DNA from 2 places in the Streptomyces sp. NPDC050703 genome. Region 2 is predicted to be linked to the other one. Evidence: riboswitches for the same ligand, from Rfam matches in the RefSeq annotation. Region 2 holds a riboswitch; the other holds the start of a gene.
What was found. A riboswitch is a leader RNA that binds a small molecule or an ion and turns the genes downstream of it on or off. The one in region 2 is predicted to bind S-adenosylmethionine.
Positions count from the first base shown of each region.

Region 1: linked by a shared signal. The riboswitch ahead of thrC (threonine synthase) and the one ahead of AB0I16_RS01660 (aminotransferase class V-fold PLP-dependent enzyme) in region 2 are both predicted to bind S-adenosylmethionine.

Region 1 covers NZ_JBFAHX010000003.1:145,968-150,298, reverse strand. The annotation lists gene AB0I16_RS03925 (MoaD/ThiS family protein) at 60-335, opposite strand; gene thrC (threonine synthase) at 451-1,743, opposite strand; SAM riboswitch class I at 1,761-1,889, opposite strand; gene AB0I16_RS03915 (glucosyl-3-phosphoglycerate synthase) at 2,058-3,002, shown strand; gene AB0I16_RS03910 (trehalose-6-phosphate synthase) at 3,079-4,331, shown strand, end outside.
Region 2 covers NZ_JBFAHX010000001.1:354,346-358,676, forward strand. The annotation lists gene AB0I16_RS01655 (glycerate kinase) at 1-682, shown strand, start outside; gene AB0I16_RS01660 (aminotransferase class V-fold PLP-dependent enzyme) at 631-2,046, opposite strand; SAM riboswitch class IV at 2,266-2,383, opposite strand; gene trpD (anthranilate phosphoribosyltransferase) at 2,470-3,534, opposite strand; gene AB0I16_RS01670 (ubiquinol-cytochrome c reductase cytochrome b subunit) at 3,728-4,331, opposite strand, start outside.

The DNA.
Region 1 (4,331 bases), on a different contig from region 2:
CCCTCCGTTTCTCTCACGGAGGGGGCAATTCAGATTACGCAGGGGGCTTGCACAAATGATCAGCCGCCGGCGACGGCGGGAATGATCGAGACGCCCGCGCCGTCCGGAGTGGCCGTTTCCAGGCCCTGCTCGAAACGGACGTCGTCGTCGTTCACGTACACGTTGACGAAGCGGCGCAGCTTGCCCTGGTCGTCGAGGACGCGGGCGGCGATGCCGGTGTGGTTCTTCTCCAGGTCGGCGATGACCTCACCGAGGTTGGCCCCCTCTGCGGCGACCTCGGCCCGGCCTCCGGTGTAGGTGCGGAGAATGGTGGGGATGCGGACGTTCACGCTCATGAAGGTTCACCTCTGAAGTCGGGGGTGGCTGTGGCGCCCCTCCCAGGGGCGCGGGGAACCGCGCGAGGACGGACCAGGACCGTCGGCCGACGACGGTCCCGGGGCCCCACGGCGACTAGTCGGCGAGCCCCGCGGCGCGGAAGGCGTCGAGGCTCGGCGGAATCGTGGCGGTGGCCTGCGACGTCTCGGCGACGGCGTCGAGCGTCTTGAGGCCGTCCCCCGTGTTCAGCACGACCGTGGTGAGGGACGGATCGATGAGCCCCGCCTCGACGAGCTTCTTGGTGACGCCCACGGTCACGCCGCCGGCGGTCTCCGCGAAGATGCCCTCGGTCCTGGCGAGGATCTTGATCGCCTCGACGACCTGCTCGTCGTTCACGTCCTCCACGGCGCCGCCCGTGCGGCGCGCGATGTCGAGGACGTAGGGACCGTCGGCGGGGTTGCCGATGGCCAGCGACTTGGCGATGGTGTTCGGCTTCTGCGGACGCACGACGTCGTGTCCGGCCTTGAAGGCGGCCGACACCGGCGAGCAGCCCTCGGCCTGCGCGCCGAAGATCTTGTACGGCTTGTCGGCCACGAGACCGAGCGCGATCAGCTCCTTGAGACCCTTGTCGATCTTCGTGAGCTGCGATCCGGAGGCGATCGGGATGACGAGCTGGTCGGGCAGCTCCCAGCCGAGCTGCTCGCAGATCTCGTACGCGAGGGTCTTGGAGCCCTCGCCGTAGTACGGCCGCAGGTTGACGTTGACGAAGCCCCAGCCCTCGCCCAGCGGGTCGCCGATGAGCTCGGAGCAGAAGCGGTTCACGTCGTCGTAGTTGCCCTCGATGCCGACCAGCTCGCCGCCGTAGACCGCGGCCATGACGACCTTGCCCTGCTCCAGGTCGTGCGGGATGAACACGCAGGAGCGGAAGCCGGCGCGGGCCGCGGCGGCGCCGACGGCGCCCGCGAGGTTGCCGGTGGAGGAGCAGGAGAGCGTGGTGAAGCCGAAGGCGCGCGCGGCTTCGAGCGCCTGCGCGACGACGCGGTCCTTGAAGGAGTGCGTGGGGTTGCCCGAGTCGTCCTTGACGAACAGCTTGCCGGGCTCGACGCCCAGCTCACGGGCGAGGTTGTCGGCCTTGACGAGCTTGGTCCAGCCGGGGTTCAGGTTCGGCTTGCCGGCCACGTCGGCGGGGACGGGGAGCAGCGGGGCGTAGCGCCAGATGTTGGCGGGGCCCGCCTCGATCCGCTTGCGCAGCGACTCCGGGTCGCCGAGGGGCAGGTCGTACGAGACTTCGAGGGGGCCGAAACACTCGGCGCAGGCGAAAATGGGGCCGAGGGGGAACGTGGTGCCGCACTCGCGACACGAGAGGCCGGAGGCCGGTCCGAGGTCGACGGTCGGGGTCGTTTCGGTGGCGACGGTCTGAACAGCCATGGAGGCGAGGCCCTTTCTCCTCATCTTCCTCGCGACGCATCTCGCCGCGAGACGGAATTGGCACCTTCCCCACCGTGACCTCGCGGTCGGCGGGAGGGTTGCCGGGGCTTCAACGGGCCGTATCCCTCTGCCCCTCTGGATGAGCGGTTTTCGATTATGGGTTTCAGTTGTGGGTCGTGAACGCGGCGGTGACCCCGACATGCGATGGCCACCGGCGTTGTTCAAGACTGTAACCGAAGCCCCGGACCCTTGAGATAGTCGTCCGCACCGCGAGATGGATCACATACGCACCACACATGGGGAGGACACTGACCGTGCTGGAAGAGGCCGAGCGCTGGCTGAGCAGGCGTTCCTGGTCGGTCGCCGACCGTCCGGTGGACCGGCTCACCGCGGCCAAGCGCGCGTCCGGCGCGACGGTGAGCGTCGTCCTGCCCGCCCTCGACGAGGAGCGGACGGTCGGCGCGATCGTGGCCGAGATCCGCCGCGAGCTGATGGAGCGGGCACCGCTGGTCGACGAGCTGGTGGTGGTCGACTCCGGCTCGTCCGACCGCACCGCCGAGGTCGCGGCGGAGGCCGGCGCCAGGGTCGTCCACCGGGACGACATCCTGCCGCGGCTCCCCGCCGTGCCGGGCAAGGGCGAGGTGCTGTGGCGCTCGCTGCTCGTCACCGGCGGCGACATCGTGGCGTTCGTCGACGCGGACCTGAGGGAGTTCTCCGCGGACTTCGTCACGGGGACAGTGGGCCCGCTGCTCACCGACCCCGACGTGCACCTCGTGAAGGCGATGTACGACCGCCCGCTCGGTGCGACCTCCGGCCAGGGCGGCCGGGTCACCGAGCTGATGGCGCGCCCGCTCCTGAACATGCACTGGCCGCTGCTCGCCGGGTTCGTCCAGCCGCTCGGCGGCGAGTACGCGGCCCGCAGGTCCCTCCTCGAACAGCTGCCCTTCCCCGTCGGGTACGGGGTGGAGCTGGGGCTGCTCGTCGACGCGCTGCACACCGTCGGGCTCGACGCGCTCGCACAGGTCGACGTCGGGGTGCGCAGGCACAGGCACCAGGACGGGCAGGCGCTGGGGCGGATGGCGGCGGCCATCTACCGCACGGCACAACTGCGGCTCGCGCGCGGACACCTCGTACGCCCGGAGCTGACGCAGTTCGAGCGGGGCGAGCACGGATTCGTGCCGCGTACGTACGCGGTGGACACGGAGGAACGGCCGCCGATGACCGGTATCTCCGAGTATGCGCACCGGCGCGTGGCGTAAGCGCTTGTCCGGGGTGTCTGGCGGAGTCCGCTCGGCGTACGTTTGAGCGTTTCCGGTACGGGCTACGTTTTGCCACATGGTTCCAGAGCCCCGTTCCTCGACAGCAGCGCAGGTACTCGTCGCGTCCAACCGCGGCCCCGTCTCGTACTCCGTGGGAGAGGACGGGGAGCTGGCCGCCAAGCGCGGCGGCGGCGGACTCGTCTCAGGACTGAGCGCCATCGGCGACGAGGCGGACGCCCTGTGGGTGTGCGCGGCGCTCGGTGAGGGCGACAGGGAGGCCGTGCGGCGCGGGGTCTCCGAGCCGGGCGTGCGGATGCTCGACGTCGACGCGGACGCCGGCGAGGGCGTGCACGCGGCGGCCTACAACGGCATCGCCAACTCGGTCCTGTGGTTCGTCCACCACATGCTGTACCAGACGCCGCTCGAACCGGCCTTCGGCCCGGAGTTCCGCGCCCAGTGGGCGGCGTACGAGACGTACAACCGCGCGTTCGCCGAGGCGCTGGCGGCGGAGGCGGCGCCCGGCGCCGCGGTCCTCGTCCAGGACTACCACCTCACCCTCGTCCCCGGCATGCTGCGCGAACTCCGCGACGACCTGCGGATCGGCCACTTCTCCCACACCCCGTGGGCGCCGGCCGACTACTTCCGGATGCTCCCCGACGACGTGGCGGAGCAGGTCCTGCGCGGCATGCTCGGCGCCGACCGGCTGGGGTTCCTCACCGGGCGGTGGGCCGACAACTTCACCGAGTGCTGCGTACGGCTGCTCGGCGGCACCTCCGGCACGCGCATCGGCGTGCACGGGCTCGGCGCCGACGCGGACTTCCTGCGGGAGCGTTCACGGCGTGACGACGTCGAGGAGCGGATGCGGGCGCTGCGCGAGCAGATCGGCGAGGGCCGCAAGACCATCGTCCGGGTGGACCGCACGGAACTCTCCAAGAACATCGTGCGCGGCCTGCACGCCTACCGGCAGCTCCTGGAGGACCGCCCCGAGTGGCGGGAGCGGGTCGTCCACGTCGCCTTCGCCTACCCCTCGCGGCAGGACCTCGCGGTCTACCGCGACTACACCGCGGAGGTCTCGCGGGTCGCCGACGCGATCAACTCCGCGTTCGGCACGGAGGGCTGGACGCCGGTCGTCCTGCACGTCAAGGACGACTTCGCGCGGTCGCTCGCGGCGTACCGTCTCGCCGACGTGGCGCTGGTCAACCCGATCCGCGACGGGATGAACCTCGTCGCCAAGGAGGTGCCCGTCGTCTCCGACGAGGGGTGCGCGCTGGTGCTCTCGCGGGAGGCCGGGGCGTACGAGGAGCTGGCCGAGGACGCCATCGCGGTGAA
Region 2 (4,331 bases):
GAGCGGACTCGACCCGCGCCTCGCGGACACCGACATCCGGGTGGCGTGCAACCCCTTCAACGTGCTCTGCGGCGAGCGCGGTGTCGCCCGCGTCTTCGGCCCCCAGAAGGGCGCGACACCCGCGCAGGTCGAACAGCTCGCCGCCGCCCTCGAACACTGGGCACACGTCCTCACCCGTGACCTCCGTGTCGGGACCGACCTCTTCGAGGGCGCGGGCACCGGCGCGTCCGGCGGCCTCGGGGCGGGGCTCGCCGCCCTCGGCGCGCGGCTGCTCCCCCGCTTCGACGTGCTGCTCGGCCGGCTCGACCTGGACGCCCGCCTGGCCCGCGCCGACCTGGTCGTCACGGCGGAGGGCGCCCTCGACCACCAGACGCCGCGCGGCAAGATCCCCGCCGAGGTGGCCCGCCGCGCCAAGCGCTCGGGCCGCCCGGTCCTGGTCCTCGCGGGCACGATCGGGCGGGGCGCCCACCAGGTGCGGGCGTCGGGCGTCGACGCCTACAGCGCGATCCTGCCCGCCCCGGTCTCCCTCACCGAGGCCCTCGGCAGGGGCGGCGAGTTCCTGACCGACGCCACCGAGCGCGCCCTGCGGATGATCGTGCTCGGGTCACGCCTCAGGAGCGGCCGCACGGGTCAGGCGGCGACGCCGGTGTCCGGCACGCAGCGGCCGTCCTCGGTGCGGTAGCTCCACCGGGCGCCGTCCGCCACCAGCTCCCTGACGGCCCGTACGAAACGCTCGACGTGCTCGTCGGGGGTGCCCGCGCCGAAGCTCACGCGGATCGCGTTCAGCGACTTCTCGCCGGGCGCGGCCTCGGGGGCGCCGCACTCGCCGGGCTCGTCGGCCTCGCCGCCGAGCAGGGTGCGCACCAGCGGGTGGGCGCAGAACAGGCCGTCGCGTACGCCGATGCCGTACTCGGCGGAGAGCGCGGCGGCGAAGTGCGAGCTGTTCCAGCCGTCCACGACGAACGAGATGACGCCCACGCGCGGCGCGTCGTCGCCGAAGAGCGAGAGCACCCGGACGGCGGGCACGTCGGCGAGCCCTTCGCGCACCTTCGCGATCAGGTGCCGCTCCCGGGCCACCAGCGACTCGAAGCCCGCCTCGGTGAGCGCCTTGCAGGCGGAGGCGATGGAGTAGACGCCGATGACGTTGGGCGAGCCGGCCTCGTGGCGGGCGGCGGTGTCGTGCCACTCCACGTCCACGCCGCCGCCCGCTTCCTTGGGGCGTCGCGCCACCTTCCGCGAGGCGCCGCCGCCCGCGAGGTAGGGCTCGGCGGCGGTCAGCCAGTCGGAGCGGCCCGCGAGGACACCGGAGCCGAAGGGCGCGTACAGCTTGTGCCCGGAGAACGCGACCCAGTCGACGTCCAGATCCCGTACGGAGACCGGGTGGTGGGGGGCGAGCTGGGCGGCGTCCAGGACGATCCTGGCGCCGTGCGCGTGCGCGGCGGCGGCCAGTTCGCGCACCGGCCACAGCTCACCGGTGACGTTGGAGGCGCCGGTGACGCAGACCAGGGCGGGGCCGCTGGGGGAAGGCTCGCGGCCGGCCAGCGCGCGCTCCAGCGTCCGCACGGCCTCGTCGGGGGTGCGCGGCGCGTCGAGGTAGGTGACGCGGGCGTCGCGCCACGGCAGGAGCGAGGCGTGGTGCTCGGTCTCGAAGACGAAGACCTCGCAGCCGGCGGGCAGCGCGGCGGCGAGCAGGTTCAGCGAGTCGGTGGTGGACCGCGTGAAGACGACCTGGTCGCCCTCGCGGCAGTCGAGGAACTCGGCGACGGTCGTGCGGGAGTTCTCGAAGAGGTCGGTGGAGAGCTGGGAGAGGTATCCGGCGCCGCGGTGCACGCTGCCGTAGTAGGGCGCGTACGCGGCCACGTCGTCCCAGACCCGCTGGAGCGCGGGGGCGCTCGCCGCGTAGTCGAGGGCGGCGTACGTGACCTCGCCGCCGGTCACGAGCGGCACGGTGACGTCCCTGCCGAGCACCGGCAGCGGTGCCTCGCAGCAGGGGTCGGCGGACTCGGCGGCGGGGGCGGTCCTTGCGGCGGCGGGGCGTGCGGACATGGCGGTATCTCCCTGCGGACGTGACGAGAAGCGGTGGGGCCCGCGGGACGGCGCGAAGGGCCGGTCGACCACGGGGTGTTGCCTCGACGCGCGGCGCTCTCGGCCGGGCGGAGGGTGTCGCGGAAAGGGGCCGTACGGGCCCTATCGCATTCGCTTGCTCACGAGACTGCTCCCTTGAGGACCAGGACCCCAGGGCTGTGACATCCGACGATGTCCAGGGGTCCGCGCTTGCCATACGCCTTGCTGCGTACGGCCTGGTCTTCACCCGGGGCACCCCGCCACGGACGGAGGGTTGCCGGACAGCGGGCCGGGGCCGTAGTCGCTGTCACTCATGACCTGTGCAGCATCCTGCCACACGACCTTCGGTGCGCAAGGCGCGGTCCAGAATCCGGACCGCGCCCCGCGTCACACCACCGGTCCCGCTCAGCGGTTGCTGGCGCTCACCCAGCGCTCCAGGGCCCGCTTCGCCGCCCCGGAGTCGATCGACTCCGCCGCCCTCGCCATCGCGGCGCGGATCTGCTCCTCCAGGCTGCCCTCGCCCTGCGCGAGGGCCACCAGGGCCGCCGCCGAGTTGAGGAGCACCGCGTCGCGCACCGGGCCGCCCTCACCGTCGAGCAGCCGCCGGGCGACCTCCGCGTTGTACGAGGCGTCGGCGCCGCGCAGCGCCTCGACGGGCACCAGGCCGATGCCGACGTCACGGGGGTCGAAGGCCTCCTCGCGGACCGCTCCGTCGCGCACCACCCAGACGCGGGAGGTCGACGTCGTCGTCAGCTCGTCCAGGCCGTCGTCGCCGCGGAAGACGAGCGAGGAGTTGCCGCGCTCGGCGAAGACGCCGGCGACCACGGGTGCCATCCGCGCGTCGGCGACACCGACCGCCTGGGCGCGCACCCTGGCCGGGTTGGTGAGCGGACCGAGGAGGTTGAAGACGGTCCTGATGCCGAGCTGGCTGCGCGCGGCACCCGCGTGCCGCAGCGCCGGGTGGAACTTCACCGCGAAGCAGAAGGTGATGCCCGCCTCCTCCGCGACCTCGACGACCCGCTCGGGGGTGAGCTGGAGGTTGACGCCCAGCTTCTCCAGGACGTCGGACGCGCCGCTGGCCGAGGACGCGGCGCGGTTGCCGTGCTTGACGACCTTCGCGCCGGTGCCGGCGATCACGATCGCGGACATCGTGGAGATGTTCACCGTCTTGGCGCCGTCGCCGCCCGTGCCGACGATGTCGACCGTCTCGCCCGGCACCTCGATCACGTTGGCGTGCTCGTACATGGCGCGTACGAGACCGGAGATCTCCTCCACGGTCTCGCCCTTGGAACGCAGCGCCACCACGAAGCCCGCGATCTGCGCGTCGGTGGCCTCGCCGCGCATGATGCGGTCCATGGCCCAGGCCGTGTCGTCGGCGCTCTGGTCGCGCCCTTCGAGCAGTCCGTTCAGTACGTCGGGCCAGGAACGGTCCGCCGCGGTGGTGCCTCCTGCGGGGGTCACAGCGCTCATAGCCGCTCCTGGGGTTCAGTCCGGGGAATTCCGGGGGATTCCGGAGGAATCCGGGGGAAGTCTGTCACCCCTGCACATCGGGGTGGGACCACCCTATCCAGCCGCGGGGACGGCAAAGAGCCCCGTCCATGCAATGGACGGGGCTCTTGCCGTGGCGACCCTTGTGGTCTACAGCTCGTCGAGGTTCAGTCGATCAGTGGTGGCCGTGGCCGCTCGTGATCTCCTTGTACTCCTCGGCGGTGGGCTTGGGGATCTGGCTGTCCTCCCCGTAGTAGCCCTTGGAGAGCTTGGCCCTCAGCTTCTGCGCACCGGTCACCTTGCGCTCGACACCGTTCTCGTCGACCGTCGGGCCGATCTCGACCGGCTTGTACTGCTCGTGCGCGGTGAGCGTGTGCAGCTGGTCCTTGCCGAGCGGCTCGTGGATCTCGATGAACTCACCGTGCGGCAGGCGCTTGATGATGCCCGACTCGCGGCCGTGCAGCACCTTGTCCCTGTCGCGCCGCTGCAGACCCAGGCAGATCCGCTTGGTGACGATGAACGCGACGACCGGGGCGACGAAGAAGGCGATGCGCACGAACCAGGTGATCGCGTTGATCGACAGGTGGAAGTGCGTGGCCCAGAGGTCGTTTCCACCACCGATCAGGCAGACCAGGTACCAGGTGATCCAGGCGACGCCGAACGCGGTGCGCGTCGGGGCGTTGCGCGGGCGGTCCAGGATGTGGTGCTCGCGCTTGTCGCCGGTGACCCAGGCCTCGATGAACGGGTAGACCGCGATCACGACCAGGATGAGCGGGAAG